2 regions of the Shewanella oncorhynchi genome follow, and region 1 is predicted to be linked to the other one. Evidence: predicted binding sites of a transcription regulator. Region 1 holds the regulator's gene; the other holds the start of a gene.

Region 1 (7,423 bases):
GACCATCCTTGCTACTTTTATCCTCCGGTTTTGGAGGAATTATGATAAAAACAATAAATTCAATTTGCACCCTCGTTATTGTAGCAACGGCAATATCGTCTTCAGGAGTGATGGCCATGGATAGGATCACAGGTAAAGCCTTCGCAACGCGATCAGAAGTGTATGCAACCCAAGGGATGGCGGCGACCAGTCAGCCTTTAGCCACGCAAGTCGCTATTGATATACTCAAACAGGGCGGCAGTGCGGTCGATGCAGCGATTGCCGCTAACGCCATGTTAGGGTTAGTCGAGCCAACGGGCTCGGGTGTCGGCGGGGACTTATTTGCTATCGTCTGGAGCGCAAAAGATAAACGCCTCTATGGTCTTAATGCATCGGGGCGCAGTCCCAAATCCTTAAGTTTAGAAAAGCTTAAATCCCTCGGATTAGACTATTTACCGCCGCTTGGACCTTTGCCTGTTTCTGTACCGGGCACTGTGGACGGTTGGTATGAGCTGCATAATAAGTTTGGTAAATTAGCTATGGCTGATAACCTCGCGCCTGCCATTCATTACGCCCGTGATGGTTTCCCTGTGTCAGAGTTGATTGCCTATTACCTTGATGGCAGTGGTAAAAAACTGGCTAAATTCCCCGGTTTTAAAGAAACCTATATGCCTAATGGTAAGATGCCTACCGTAGGGGAAATCTTTAAAAATCCCGCGCTTGCTAACACCTATGAGAAAATTGCCAAGGGCGGCCGCGATGCTTTCTATAAAGGTGATATTGCCAAAAGTATTGATAAGTACATGAAATCCCAAGGTGGTTATTTAAGTTATGATGACTTAGCGAGCCATACTAGCGACTGGATAGATCCCGTTTCGGTGAACTACCGTGGTTACGATGTGTGGGAACTGCCACCTAATGGTCAAGGCATTGCGGCGCTACAAATCTTAAAAACTATGGAGCCCTTTAATGTGGCTGCCATGGGCTTTAATAGTCCTGAATATGTTCATCTATTTGTCGAAGCAAAGAAACTCGCCTTTGCCGACAGAGCTAAGTTTTATGCCGACATGGCCTTTAATAAAGTGCCCGTTACTGAGCTTATCTCACAGAAATATAACTATGATCGCGCTAAGTTGATTGACCCTACAAAAGCCGCCAAGAGTGTCGATGCGGGTAATCCAGCGTTGCAACATGGCGATACTGTGTACCTGACTACCGCTGACAAAGATGGCAACATGGTGTCACTCATTCAGAGTAATTACCGTGGTATGGGGTCAGGGATGACACCACCGGATCTCGGCTTTGTGCTGCAAGACCGCGGGCAAATGTTTGATTTAACGGAAGGGCGTTTTAATACCTACGCACCGGGCAAGCGTCCATTCCATACCATTATTCCGGCTTTTGTGACCAAAGACGGTAAACCTTGGCTGAGCTTTGGGGTGATGGGCGGCGCGACTCAGCCACAAATGCACGCGCAGATTGTAATGAATCTGATTGATTTTAAAATGAACTTGCAAGAAGCGGGCGATGCCCCCAGAATTTTGCATATGGGGTCAACCGAGCCCACAGGCGAAGTGATGAAGGATGGCGGCTACGTCAGTTTGGAATCAGGTTTTCCGGTAGAAACCCGTCGTGAGTTGATTAAGAAAGGCCATGTACTGCGTGATGGACTTGGGGAGTTTGGTGGCTATCAAGCCATTGGATTTAATGCCGAAACCGGCGTATATCGTGCGGCCTCTGAGAGTCGCAAGGATGGTCACGCCGCAGGCTATTAACACTAAGATAAATGCTAAGGTAAACTCAACACTGAGTGAACCTGACGTCATTGATTCGATTTAACTGATTGGCGAGACTTTAATGGTCTCGTCAATTTTTATGTTTAAGGGTCTGGGGTGGGATAATGCTCCGCTATTGGCATTATCATAAACAGATCAGAGCAAACTGTGCGTTAGTTAATGTCATTTTTAGGTAAAGTTGCGGATAATATTGCCGAAAATGAATTTAGAAAAAGGGTGATAACCAAATGGATATTCAAAATATGCCGCGTGAACAGTTGGGTGTGTGTGCAGAGGGGAACTTACACAGTGTCTATTTGATGTTTAATGCCAATGACAATGTCGAGTCGCAATTACGTCCCTGTCTTGCCAACGTTGCGCAGTATATTTATGAGCTGACAGATCAATATTCCGACAGTGCATTCAATGGTTTTGTTGGTATTGGTGCTAATTATTGGGATAGCCTCTATCCTACTGCTCGCCCAGAACTGCTTAAACCTTTCCCTGCGATGCAAGTGGGCAGTCGTGAAGCACCTGCAATTGAATATGATTTATTCGTGCATATTCGCAGTGATCGTTACGATATTCTGCATTTAGTGGCTAATGAAATCAGCCAAATGTTTGAAGATTTAGTGGAGTTAGTTGAAGAAGAGCGTGGCTTTAGATTTATGGATAGCCGTGATTTGACTGGTTTTGTCGATGGCACCGAAAACCCTAAGGGGCGCCACCGTCAGGAAGTGGCACTTGTGGGTGATGAGGATACTGAGTTTAAGGGTGGCAGCTATATTCATGTGCAAAAATATGCCCATAACTTGAGTAAGTGGCATAGGTTACCAGTTAAAAAACAAGAGGATATAATCGGTCGTACTAAGCAAGATAATATCGAGTATGAATCTGAAGATAAGCCACTGACCAGCCATATTAAGCGCGTTAATCTTAAAGATGCCGCTGGTAAGTCAATGGAGATCCTGCGTCAGAGTATGCCCTATGGTTCGCTGAAGGAGCAGGGATTAATGTTTATCTCTAACTGCCGCACGCCAGAACATTTTGAAAAGATGCTGCATAGCATGATGTTTGGTGATGGCGAAGGCAATCATGATCACTTGATGCATTTTACTAAGGCGATGACAGGTTCATCTTTCTTTGCCCCCGCACTGGATTTTATGCTGCAGTTCGACGAATAAGCTTTCTATAATCAAGCCGAATTAGTATCAATCGAGACGCACTTAAGCTAACGCCTAAGTGCGTTTTTTTATGCTAATGCGCGGGAACCCATTTTTTGATATCGAGCTGCCATTGCAGGGCGGTGAAATCGATAAAGGCGCGCACTAGATTTTGCTGATAACTGCGGGACAAATATACCGCCCACAAGGTTTGGCCTGGTGTCGTAAATTCGGGTAGGACTTCTTTGAGTTGACCACTGGCAAGGTATTGGTTAGCTAAGTCACAGGGTAAACGCACTATGCCATGTCCACGTAGCGCCGCACTGACCAACACTCCCATATCGTTAGCCCTAAGATTCCCTGTAACTTTGACGTGCTCGGCTTGCAGTTCTTTTAGAAAAGGCCAGTTTTGTTGCGCTGAGTGTATGAGGCAGTTGTGGGCCAACAGATCAATGGGTTCGAGGAGTGGCGTTGCGCTATCAAGATAGCTCGGCGCCGCGCAAAGTACCGCATCTATGGTCATCAAACGCCGAGCTATGAGATTCTCATCGGGTTGCTCGGTATAACGTAGCGCCACGTCGACTCTTTCATCTACCAATTGCGCAAAACTGTCCGACATCACCAGTTGAATGTTGACCTTAGGATGCATTTTAATAAAGCGATCGACGACATCAAACAGACTGTGCTGCCCTAGGCCAATAGGCGTAGCGATACGAATACTGCCTACCAGTTCACTGTTATGGCTGTGGGCACGACTCTCCATGGCAGCAACTTCACTTAAGATCCGCTGGCAAAATTGTAGCGCTTCCTCACCCTGCAAAGTCAAGCTGGCGCTGCGCGTGGTGCGGTGTAATAAGCGTAAACTCAACCACTGCTCCACTTCTTGAATATGACGGGAAACCTGCAGGCGGCTGAGGTCTAAATGTTCGGCAGCTTTGGTAAAGCTGCCACAGTTTGCGACTTCGACGAAACTGCGTATTGCGGCAATTTTATCCACATTAGTATCCTATATTGAAACAATCATGCTCAATTATTGATGTTTATTAGGTGAAAAACTGCAAGTAAACTGGATCCAATGTAAATCATCTGAGTGGGACAATGAAATGAAAATCGCAATTTTAGGTGCAACGGGTTGGATTGGTGGTGCAATTTTAAAAGAAGCACAGAGTCGTGGACACCAAGTGACAGCGTTAGTGCGTGATCCAAGTAAGTTATCCGTGGCTGACGTGGCAGTACGTGCCGTGGATTTAGAGCAGCCATTGGTCGCCGATACCTTTGCTGGCGTAGATGTCGTGATTGCCGCCGTTGGTGGCCGCGCCCAACAAAATCATGGTCTAGTGGCGAGTACGGTTCAGCATTTACTGGATGTGCTGCCTAACGCTAACGTGTCACGTTTATTGTGGGTCGGTGGTGCTGGGAGTTTAGAAGTGGCGCCGGGTGTGACGCTGGTCTCTAGCCCAGATTTCCCTGCAGCATATAAAGATGAGGCGTTAGCTCAGGGTGAAGCCTTGAAGGTATTGCGTGCGGCGCAAACGGCAATCAATTGGACGTTTGTGAGCCCAGCGGCTGAGATTTATCCCGGTGAGAGTGAAGGCCCGTACCGTCTTGGTGGCGATAGCTTCTTTACCGATGCTAATGGTCAAAGCCGTATCTCTGTAACCGATTACGCAAAAGCCATGGTAGATGAAGCCGAAAAGGGCGCTCACCCAAACCAGCGCATCAGTGTGGCTTACTGATATCGTTATAGTTGAGTTAGATATTGTGAGTTAGATATTGTGCTTGAATGTGTAACGTAATCGGGACAATGGCCAAATAACCAGCGCGGTATTGCACTTCAAAATGTATTGATAATATAGAACAGGTCAGCTCACTGACCTGTTTTTTTATTCTGCATAATTGAATAAAGATTTGATGGTTTCTAAGGTATCGGCGATATCTTGGATGCTCGATGGGCAAATGAAGATAGTGTCGTCACCGGCAATCGTACCCAAAATGCCTTCTGGTTTACCAATAGAATCCAACAAGCGGGCAATCAGCTGCGCGGCACCTGGGCTAGTTCGCACGACGATCATCGCTTGGTTGTGATCGACGTCGAGTACCAAATTCTTCAGTGGGCTACCCGCGGTGGGTACGCCTAATTCGGCTGGTAAGCAATACACCATCTCTTGCTTAGCGTTGCGAGTCCGCACTGCGCCGAACTTGCTGAGCATGCGCGATACTTTTGATTGGTTAATATTACCAAAGCCTTCAGCTTGCAAGGCGGTGACGATTTCACTCTGAGAGCCAAAGCGCTCTTCTTTTAAAATCGACTTAAAAATTCTAACAAGGTCATCCTGATTCTTGGTCGTTTGCATAATATTATTATTCGTTATTCAAAAAAACAGGCCCATTTTGAATATTTTTAGAAAAATTGTCAACAAATAACCAGATTGGTTGAATAAAAATTCACTAAGCCCCAGTGGTTAAGCGTTTGTAGGGGGCGTAAAAATCCCAATTTGAGTAATTGTTCTACATTGCTTTTACGTTATTCCGGAATTCTTTTGTCCCACGACTAAGGGATAATTGAAATTGTTGTGACATTCCAGTAATGTGGCGCCAACGCAAATTAGATCCATGTCACACATATCCGAGAAATAACGGAGATAACTATGAAAGTTGCTGTACTTGGTGCTGCTGGTGGTATCGGCCAGGCTCTTGCCCTACTGTTAAAAACTCAATTGCCTGCGGGTTCACAATTGTCTCTATATGATATCGCACCGGTAACTCCGGGTGTTGCGGTTGACTTGAGCCACATTCCAACTGCTGTTGAAATCAAAGGTTTTGCTGGTGAAGATCCAACGCCTGCCCTAGTGGGTGCTGACGTTGTTCTAATTTCTGCTGGTGTTGCGCGTAAGCCTGGTATGGATCGTTCAGATCTGTTCAATATCAATGCCGGTATCGTTCGCAACCTGATCGAAAAAGTAGCGGCAACTTGCCCTACGGCTTTGGTTGGCATTATCACTAACCCAGTCAACACGACCGTAGCTATCGCTGCAGAAGTGATGAAAAAAGCGGGTGTTTACGATAAAAACCGTCTGTTCGGTATCACGACTCTAGACGTGATCCGTTCTGAAACTTTCATCGCCGAATTAAAAGGCCTGAACGTTGCTGACGTTAAAGTCAATGTGATCGGCGGCCACAGCGGCGTGACCATTCTGCCATTACTGTCTCAAGTTGAAGGCGCGACTTTCACTGACGAAGAAGTGGCAAGTCTGACGACTCGCATCCAAAACGCGGGTACAGAAGTGGTTGAAGCTAAAGCCGGTGGCGGAAGCGCGACTCTGTCTATGGGTCAAGCGGCTTGCCGTTTCGGTCTGTCTCTGGTTCGTGGTCTGCAAGGCGAAGCTAACATCGTTGAATGCGCCTATGTTGACGGCGGCAGCGAGCATGCTGAATTCTTCGCACAACCTGTGCTGTTAGGCAAAAACGGTATTGAAAAAGTACTGCCTTACGGTGAAGTGAGTGCATTCGAAGCTAACGCTCGTGATTCTATGTTAGATACGCTGAAAGGCGATATCAAACTAGGCGTTGATTTCGTTAAATAATCTTTCGGATAATCTTTTTAGATTATGACGAATTAAAAACGGAGCCATTGAGCTCCGTTTTTTTATGCCTGCGTTTTACTCTTTCTAAAGCTCATTCAGCGGCGCTTAGTGGGAATTTGGCAGTTATCATCGCAGCGGGCTTTGCCCGTCAGTAAATAAGAGATGCGATATCTGTGTTTTGCGAATCTGAGATAGCACCAATCGGCCACAGTTTTAATCATGGGCAGGCGTAACAGTTGGATCCAGGCGCGCGTCCCTGTCAGTGCCCACGCTTTACAAGTGACATCTAACCCGAGTAACACTTCGCCCGTTGCGGTTTCGCCATGTAGAATCGTATTGGCGTAGTCTTTATTGATATGGCTGAAGCGCTCACTAAAGTCTGGCGCATTTAAATCCTCAAGCGCAATCAAGTTCTTCGGATCGCGCGCTTTCAGTTGGCGCATTTCGGCGCTACATAATGGACAATTCCCATCGTAAAAAATCCGCAGTTCCATCGGTATTACCTCTGATGACTTGATCACAATACTTGGTCTAAGCTCTTGGCTTGAGTACTTAAGCTTGGTTTTCTTCTACCCTATACGCAGAAGAAAGGGTTTTAGATCGAAGCGATTGTAGAACGGATCAGCATCTCATTTGGCTTTTTGTTAGGTTAAATTCAAATGAGTACAGTAACATCTTGGTTATTCATCAGTTTAACTTGATTGCTGATTTTTCAGTGAACAAGGTAAAGCCTGACAAATAACGACTCAAAAGGATAGGTATGACATCTCCCATCATAATCACAGGCGTGGGTAAACGCATAGGTTACGCCTTAGCCAAACATTTTCTCGCCAAAGGTCAGCAGGTGATTGGTACCTATCGCAGCCATTACGCTAGCATAGATGAGCTGAACGCCTTAGGCGCGACTCTGTATCCCTGTGAT
Region 2 (7,423 bases), 1.3 Mb from region 1:
TCAACGTTATCCATAACAGCATCGAGCATATTTTGCGCCGATTCAACATCAATGCGTGTTACGCCTTCTGGGGTGTTGAGATTTACGGGGCCTGAGACTAAGGTGACTGTTGCCCCCATATCTGCCGCGGCTTTGGCTAGTGCAAAGCCCATTTTTCCAGAACTGTGATTTGAAATGTATCTGACGGGATCAATTGCTTCACGGGTTGGTCCGGCGGTAATCAGCACCGACTGGCCAGCAAGAGGCTGCGCAGAGACTTCTTTTGTTGCAAAAAAATCACTGGCTAGCTCGGCAATTTCTAGCGGTTCGAGCATGCGTCCAGGACCCACTTCACCACAGGCCTGACTGCCACTGGCGGGTCCCCAAAGGGTAAAACCACGTGATGCTAGGCTAGTTAAATTCGCTTGCGTAGCCAGATTACGGTACATCTGCTGATTCATTGCTGGACACAGGGCAATTGGCGCCTCAGTGGCAAGACACGTGGTGGTGATTAGCTCATCGGCCATGCCTGCATTAATCCGCGCCAATAGGTTTGCGGTTGCAGGGGCTATGATGACGAGATCTGCCCAACGAGCAAGTTCTATATGGCCCATGGCTGCTTCTGCTGCGGGGTCGAGCAGGCTAGATGCCACTGGATGTCCAGACAACGCTTGCAGCGTCAGAGGCGTGATAAATTCCATCGCACTTTGGCTCATCACCACGCGCACATCAAAACCACGTTCTTTCAAGCGACGTACTAAATCAGCACTTTTATAGGCCGCAATACCGCCGCCAATGCCCAGCAGGACGTTTTTATTTGTCAGACTCACAGACATCATCCGAGATAGAAATAATGCCGGCAACAATATCACAAAGTGGTGAATTTTAGTGACTATCCCAGTTCAAAAAATCTCGTCCATACTCAGTAAAGTGAAAATATGTGAGATGACAGGGAGGTCACATGGGGATTAAAGATTGGCCTGAGGGTGAAGGTCCCAGAGATAAACTGTTACAAAAAGGAGCTGCGCATCTCTCGGATGCTGAATTACTGGCAGTATTGCTGCGTAACGGTTTAGCTGGATTAAACGCGGTTGACCTTGCTAGGTCGCTTATTTGCGAGTTTGGCGGCCTCAGAAACCTGCTCTGTGCCCCAAGAAATCAGGTGTGTCGACTTCCGGGCGTAGGACCTGTAAAATACGCCCAGCTTCAAGCTGCGGCCGAATTAGCGCGGCGTGTAGCGCAGGAAAATCTGCAAAGAGGTCAGGTTTTGACAAATCCCGATTTAACTCGGGACTATTTAATGCGACAATTGGCCGATCGCTCCTATGAAGTGTTCGCAGTTTTACTGCTGGATAGCCAGCATAGAGTGATTCAATTTGTCGAATTATTCCGCGGCACAATAGACTCAGCCTCAGTGTATCCACGTGAAGTGGTGAGCTTAGTGCTGGAGAAAAAGGCCGCAGCAGTTATAGTTTGTCATAATCATCCGTCTGGTATTGCCGAGCCCAGTCAGGCTGACCGACGAATAACTGAGCGATTAAAAAATGCGTTAGCAACCATAGACGTATCCTTGTTGGACCATATGGTTGTAGGTGATCGAGAGATAGTTTCTTTTGCAGAACGAGGCTGGATTAATTAATCTAACACTTGATCTTCACTCTGTGATCGTGTATAAAATGCGCCCTCTTTGTGCCTCGGGCGACGGCCATACGAGGCACATTAATGCTCGAGCGTTAAAATTGTTTTTGGAGAAGATTGACATGTCAAGAGTATGCCAAGTTACTGGCAAGAAGCCGATGGTTGGTAACAACCGTTCGCATGCAAAAAACGCGACCCGTCGTCGTTTTTTACCTAACCTACAAAACCACCGTTTTTGGTTAGAAGAAGAAAAGCGTTTCGTACAGTTACGTGTATCTACTAAAGGTATCCGTCTGATCGACAAAAAAGGTATCGAAGTTGTTGTTGCTGAACTTCGTGCCCGTGGCGAGAAGGTATAATAGATCATGGCTAAAGCTAAAGGTAATCGTGAGAAGATCAAATTAGTTTCTACAGCTAAGACTGGTCACTTCTACACAACTGAAAAAAACAAGCGTAACATGCCTGAAAAAATGGAAATCAAAAAATTTGATCCAGTTATTCGTCAGCACGTTATCTACAAAGAAGCCAAAATCAAGTAATCCTTGGTTAGTGTTTCGAGAAAAGCCCCTTATTTAAGGGGCTTTTTTTTGCATTTTTTTAGTGGCTAGTCATCAAGTTGAGATAATTGCCTCGCAAACTGATGCCGCTGAATCATCCCCTGTGAAGTTAAAAAAGTGTGAACACTTGCTGAAAATATAAAATAGTGCTGTTCTAAGCACTTTAAATCATCAAATCTGCACTTTAGTGAGAATAAATTCTTTATATGTGAATTAAAATGCAATACCATACGCGAAAGTTAGCGATTCATTCCTGGTGTGTCATAGTGACGCTGCCAGCTCAAAAATGAGGTGTAAATAACGCGTGCGTACCACTGAACTGGTTGATGGATTTCGTCATTCTGCCCCCTATGTTAATGCTCACAGAGGTAAAACTTTTGTGGTCATGCTGGGTGGTGAAGCTTTGGCTCAAAATCAATTCCGCGCCATCTTAAATGATGTCGCCCTGCTGCACAGTTTAGGGATCAAAGTGGTGTTGGTATATGGCGCTAGGCCGCAGATTGATGCTGCATTAGCCGCCAACGGTATTGCGCCTGCCTACCACGACGGTGTGCGTATCACGGATGAAGATTCGCTCAAAGTGATTAAGCAAGTTGCGGGTGCACTGCAATTTGATATCACAGCGCGTTTATCCATGAGTTTAAGTAATACGCCGATGCAAGGTGCGCAAATTAACTTAGTGAGCGGCAACTTTGTGATTGCTCAACCACTGGGTGTGGATAATGGTGTGGACTTTTGTCTGAGTGGCAAAGTGCGTCGTATTGATGTGCAAGGCTTAAAACGTCAGTTAGATAATCACTGTATCGTATTGATGGGGCCGATTGCGGCTTCGGTTACTGGTGAAAGTTTTAATCTCACCGCTGAGGAAATCGCGACTCAAGTGGCAATTAAGCTTAAAGCAGACAAGATGATCGGCTTTAGCTCACAGAACGGTATTCTCGATCGTAATGGCGATGTAATTGCCGAGTTGATGCCAAATGATGCGCAAAACATCATGAACAAGCTGGCCGAGCAAGGTTCTGCTTGTGTTGGCACTATGGCGTTTCTCAAAGCCAGTATCGATGCTTGCCGCAATGGTGTGCCACGTTGTCATTTAGTTAGCTACCTTGAAGATGGTGCTTTACTACAAGAGCTGTTTTCCCGCGAAGGGATTGGTACACAAATCGTCACTGAGAGTGCTGAGCGTTTACGCTGTGCGTCGATCGCCGATATTGGCGGTGTGTTGAACCTTATCCGTCCATTGGAGGAACAAGGCATTCTGGTGCGTCGTAGTCGTGAGCAGCTTGAGATTGAAATCGAACAGTTCATGTTGATTGAGCGCGACGGTTTAGTGATTGGTTGCGCTGCGCTCTATCCTTTTGAAGAGGACAATGCGGGTGAGTTTGCTTGTTTAGTGGTGCATCCCGATTATCGCGATGCCGACAGAGGGAGCTTACTGCTGAAGAACATTATCAATCAGGCTAGAAACCGTGGTTATTCACGCTTGTTTGCATTGACAACTCGGAGCATTCACTGGTTCCTCGAGCATGGTTTTGTGATTGAAGATGTTGAAGCACTGCCACAGAAGAAGAAGCAGTTGTATAACTATCAACGCCGCTCAAAAATTCTCGCGCTCGATCTTTAAGCCGTTCTAAATCAATCCAATCAATGCCAGCCTAGTACTCATATTAGCGCTGGCATTTTTATTGACATAATATGTCTTTGTTGGCAGATTAAGACTTCACTGTACGGGAGATACTGCCAATGAGTCCTCAATTTTTTGAACTCGCCCCTTTAACCCAAACCTCTATCTTCAGTTTTATCGTCTTATTGCTCGGTTTAGCGGGTATCTTGCTGATGTTATGGTTAAAAAATATGCCTAAGATAGCGAAGTCGGCGAGTTTAGGTATATTACTGGTGATGATGGGCGGATTTTCTTGGGTCTTCTATCAATCGAATAGCGCCGAATTAGTGTTAACCGATACAGAGCTCACAGTGGATGTTCCCTTCTATAAAGTGCAGTTATCCCGCGCGGATTTATTGCCCGCCGAGGCACGCATAGTCGATTTGCAACAAGAGGTAGATTTAACGCCGAGCTTTAAAACCAACGGTATAGGCATGCCAGGGTTTCAATTAGGCTGGTTTAAGTTGCAGGGGAAAGGCAGGGCATTTTTGGCGATAACAGATAAATCGCAGTTAGTGTTAGTGCCAACGACTAAAGGCTACAGTTTATTACTGACAGTACCGCAAGGGAGTGAGTTTTTAGCACAGTTACAGAAGTAATCATCATATGTCATCACTTCTGCCACTGTGTTTATCGGCGTGATAATGCTCACGCCGTTTTGCGTTTATAGGCCATATCTAAGGTAAAGACGAGCAGCGCGCTCCAGATAAATCCGAAGGTCACGCCTTTTTCGGCATCGAAGGGCTCATTGAATAGACTCACCGCGAGGATAAACATAATACTCGGGCCAATATATTGGAAAAAGCCGAGCATAGACAATGGAATACGTACCGCTGCCCCTGCAAAACACAGCAAAGGAATGGTAGTCACTATCCCAGCCGCCATTAACATCAGATTCAATTGCCAATCGTTAGTCAGCATGCTCGCCGTGGCTGTGTCTAAGGTTGCGATGAGATAAACCAGTGCAACCGGTAATAGCACTGCAGTTTCGACTAATAAGCCTGCTTTGGCATCTACATTGACCTTTTTTCGCAGCAGTGCATAAAAGCCAAAGGTGCCCGCGAGTGCCAGTGAGACGATGGGAATAGAGCCAAAAGAGATTAACTGGATCAATACGCCAGCGCTGGCGAGTGAAACCGCAAACCATTGCAGTTTACGCAATCTTTCGCCTAGAAATAACATACCGAGTAAGACGTTGAGTAAAGGATTGATGAAGTAACCTAGGCTGGCATCGAGCATGTGATCGTTATTTACCGCCCAGATAAATAGTAGCCAGTTTCCCGCGATCAATATGGAAGTAATGGTGAGAACCATCAACTGTTTAGGCTGTTTAAACAGTAAGCGTAAGCGAGAAAAACCGCCGATAAACTGCATAATGATCAGCATAAACACGAATGACCAAATCACTCGATGGAGCAAAATTTCGGTGGCGGAAACATGGTTGAGTAATTTGAAATATAAAGGCGCAAAACCCCACATACAGTAAGCACTGACGGCAAGTAGGATCCCTTTGCGGTATTCAAGATCTGGCATGAGACATCTTCGAAGAACAACAAGGTGGCGATTGTAGGTGTGTCTGACCGCTGACTCAAGGGCATCGCCGTGTTCTTTTCGTTACAGAATATCTCCGCAAAAGATTGAATGGACAATTAAAGTCAGTAAACATCCTGTTAATCAAGACGTTTACCTTAGTCAGTTTTGAGCCCTAAGGCAGTAATACACATCTAAATTTAACCGCCTAACCCACCATATAAGTCCCTGTTCCAAAAGCGATATGCGTGCCTTGCTCATTATGTAGTTCCATGCGGCATACTGAAACTCTATTACCCGCACGAATGACGCTGCCCGTCCCCGTAAAGGTGAGGCCGCGTCCCGGCCGCAGATAATCGACGCGCATATCAATCGTCCCTAAAGTTTGGAGGCGTTGTTGTAATTCTTCAATCGTCCAATCTTCACGGCTTGCGACCAGTCCTGCAAATGCGGTAAGTCCGCCGACCACATCCAGTACTGTAGCTGTGACACCGCCGTGGAGGATCTGTTGATGAATATTGCCAATAAGTTCTGGTTTCATATTGATGACCACTTCGACACCATCGACATCATAGCGTTTAATATCGAGCCCGAGCAGATTATGAAAAGGGACATGTTGATCAAAGACTTCTGCCACTCGGCTTAATATCTCGGCTTGGATTGGGCTGGTCATTTTGGGGTCCTTGTCACTGAGTGACGGTATTAGGCGTAATTGGATTTGTTATCAACACTGAGATAAACAAAGTGCGGCTTAGAGCAATTAATCTACAGTGAAGCTTACGGCTAATGCAACTCCGTCGCTAAAATGACGACACCGTTTCGGCAGTTTTTAAAGTATTTTACCCCGCGTTCGTTATTTTTGGCTTAGCCCACTAGGGTTAAAATAGCTGCAATCGTGGTGAATTGCCTCGTCTAAAGCGCTTTAAATTACCGTTGAATCCTGCATTTTGAACTAGTTTGGGTATAGAATAGGCCCCCTCACTTTTGACATAGAAGATCCATGGAAAAGCTCGTACTCGACACGCATGATGATCCGCTCTCGCAACGCCTCGCACAGGTGTTTGGTTACCGTGACTTTAGGGACGGTCAGCGGGAGGTGATAGAACGTGTCTGCGGCGGGCAAGATTGCTTAGTGATCATGCCAACGGGCGGCGGTAAGAGTCTGTGCTATCAACTCCCCGCGTTGCTGATGGATGGCATTACGATTGTCGTATCTCCATTGATTTCTTTGATGAAAGATCAAGTCGATAGCTTGTTGCAAACCGGTGTTGCGGCGGCTTATCTCAATTCTTCATTGCCGCGAGAGCAGAGCGCCGAAGTATTAAGGCAGCTGCGCCACGGTGAGTTAAAACTGCTTTATGTGTCACCAGAGCGCTTATTAAGCGCTGATTTTATTGAGCGAATGCAGTCGCTCCAGCTGGCGATGTTTGCCATCGATGAGGCGCATTGTATCAGTCAATGGGGTCATGATTTTCGCCCTGAATATGCGGCGCTCGGCCAGTTAAAGCAACTCTTCCCCTATGTGCCTATGATGGCGCTGACAGCAACGGCGGATCAGGCGACTCGGCAGAGTATTTGCGAGCGACTTGGGATTGACCCGTTCCGTTTACTCTCGAGTTTCGACAGGCCCAATATTCGCTATACAGTCGCCGAAAAGCTTAATGCAGCTAATCAGTTACGACATTTTTTAACACAGCAGAATGGCACTAACGGCATTATTTATTGCAGCAGTCGCCGTCGTGTCGATGAAGTGGCCGACCGTTTATGCCTGCAAGGTTTTAAGGCCAAGGCCTATCATGCGGGAATGACGCAGGAAGACCGTGGTGCAGTGCAGGATAGTTTCCTTAAAGATCAAATTGATATTGTGGTTGCCACTGTGGCTTTTGGTATGGGGATTAATAAGTCGAATGTGCGCTTTGTAGTGCATTACGATATCCCGAAAAGTATCGAAGCCTATTATCAGGAAACGGGCCGAGCAGGACGTGATGGGCTCGATGCAGAAGCTTTTATGTTGTTCGATCCCGCCGATATTGGTCGGGTGCGACATTTGATTGAA

Evidence for each region. The regulator ArgR, encoded in region 1, controls arginine synthesis, uptake and breakdown. The targets are predictions, from matches to a motif close to ANTGAATANNTATTCANT.
Region 2: a site for ArgR is predicted at 2,382-2,399, ahead of argA (amino-acid N-acetyltransferase). Genes of this name have one in related genera too.

The regions. Positions count from the first base shown of each region.
Region 1 is NZ_CP132914.1:4,185,226-4,192,648, reverse strand. Features, by position in the region: gene ggt (gamma-glutamyltransferase) at 42-1,754, shown strand; gene RA178_RS18620 (Dyp-type peroxidase) at 2,003-2,938, shown strand; gene RA178_RS18615 (LysR family transcriptional regulator) at 3,012-3,914, opposite strand; gene RA178_RS18610 (NAD(P)-dependent oxidoreductase) at 4,021-4,653, shown strand; gene argR (transcriptional regulator ArgR) at 4,801-5,271, opposite strand; gene mdh (malate dehydrogenase) at 5,566-6,501, shown strand; gene RA178_RS18595 (thiol-disulfide oxidoreductase DCC family protein) at 6,597-6,995, opposite strand; gene folM (dihydromonapterin reductase) at 7,262-7,423, shown strand, end outside.
Region 2 is NZ_CP132914.1:432,078-439,500, forward strand. Features, by position in the region: gene coaBC (bifunctional phosphopantothenoylcysteine decarboxylase/phosphopantothenate--cysteine ligase CoaBC) at 1-818, opposite strand, end outside; gene radC (RadC family protein) at 941-1,618, shown strand; gene rpmB (50S ribosomal protein L28) at 1,740-1,976, shown strand; gene rpmG (50S ribosomal protein L33) at 1,983-2,156, shown strand; gene argA (amino-acid N-acetyltransferase) at 2,479-3,798, shown strand; gene RA178_RS02075 (PH domain-containing protein) at 3,918-4,436, shown strand; gene rarD (EamA family transporter RarD) at 4,486-5,370, opposite strand; gene RA178_RS02085 (thioesterase family protein) at 5,576-6,040, opposite strand; gene recQ (DNA helicase RecQ) at 6,368-7,423, shown strand, end outside.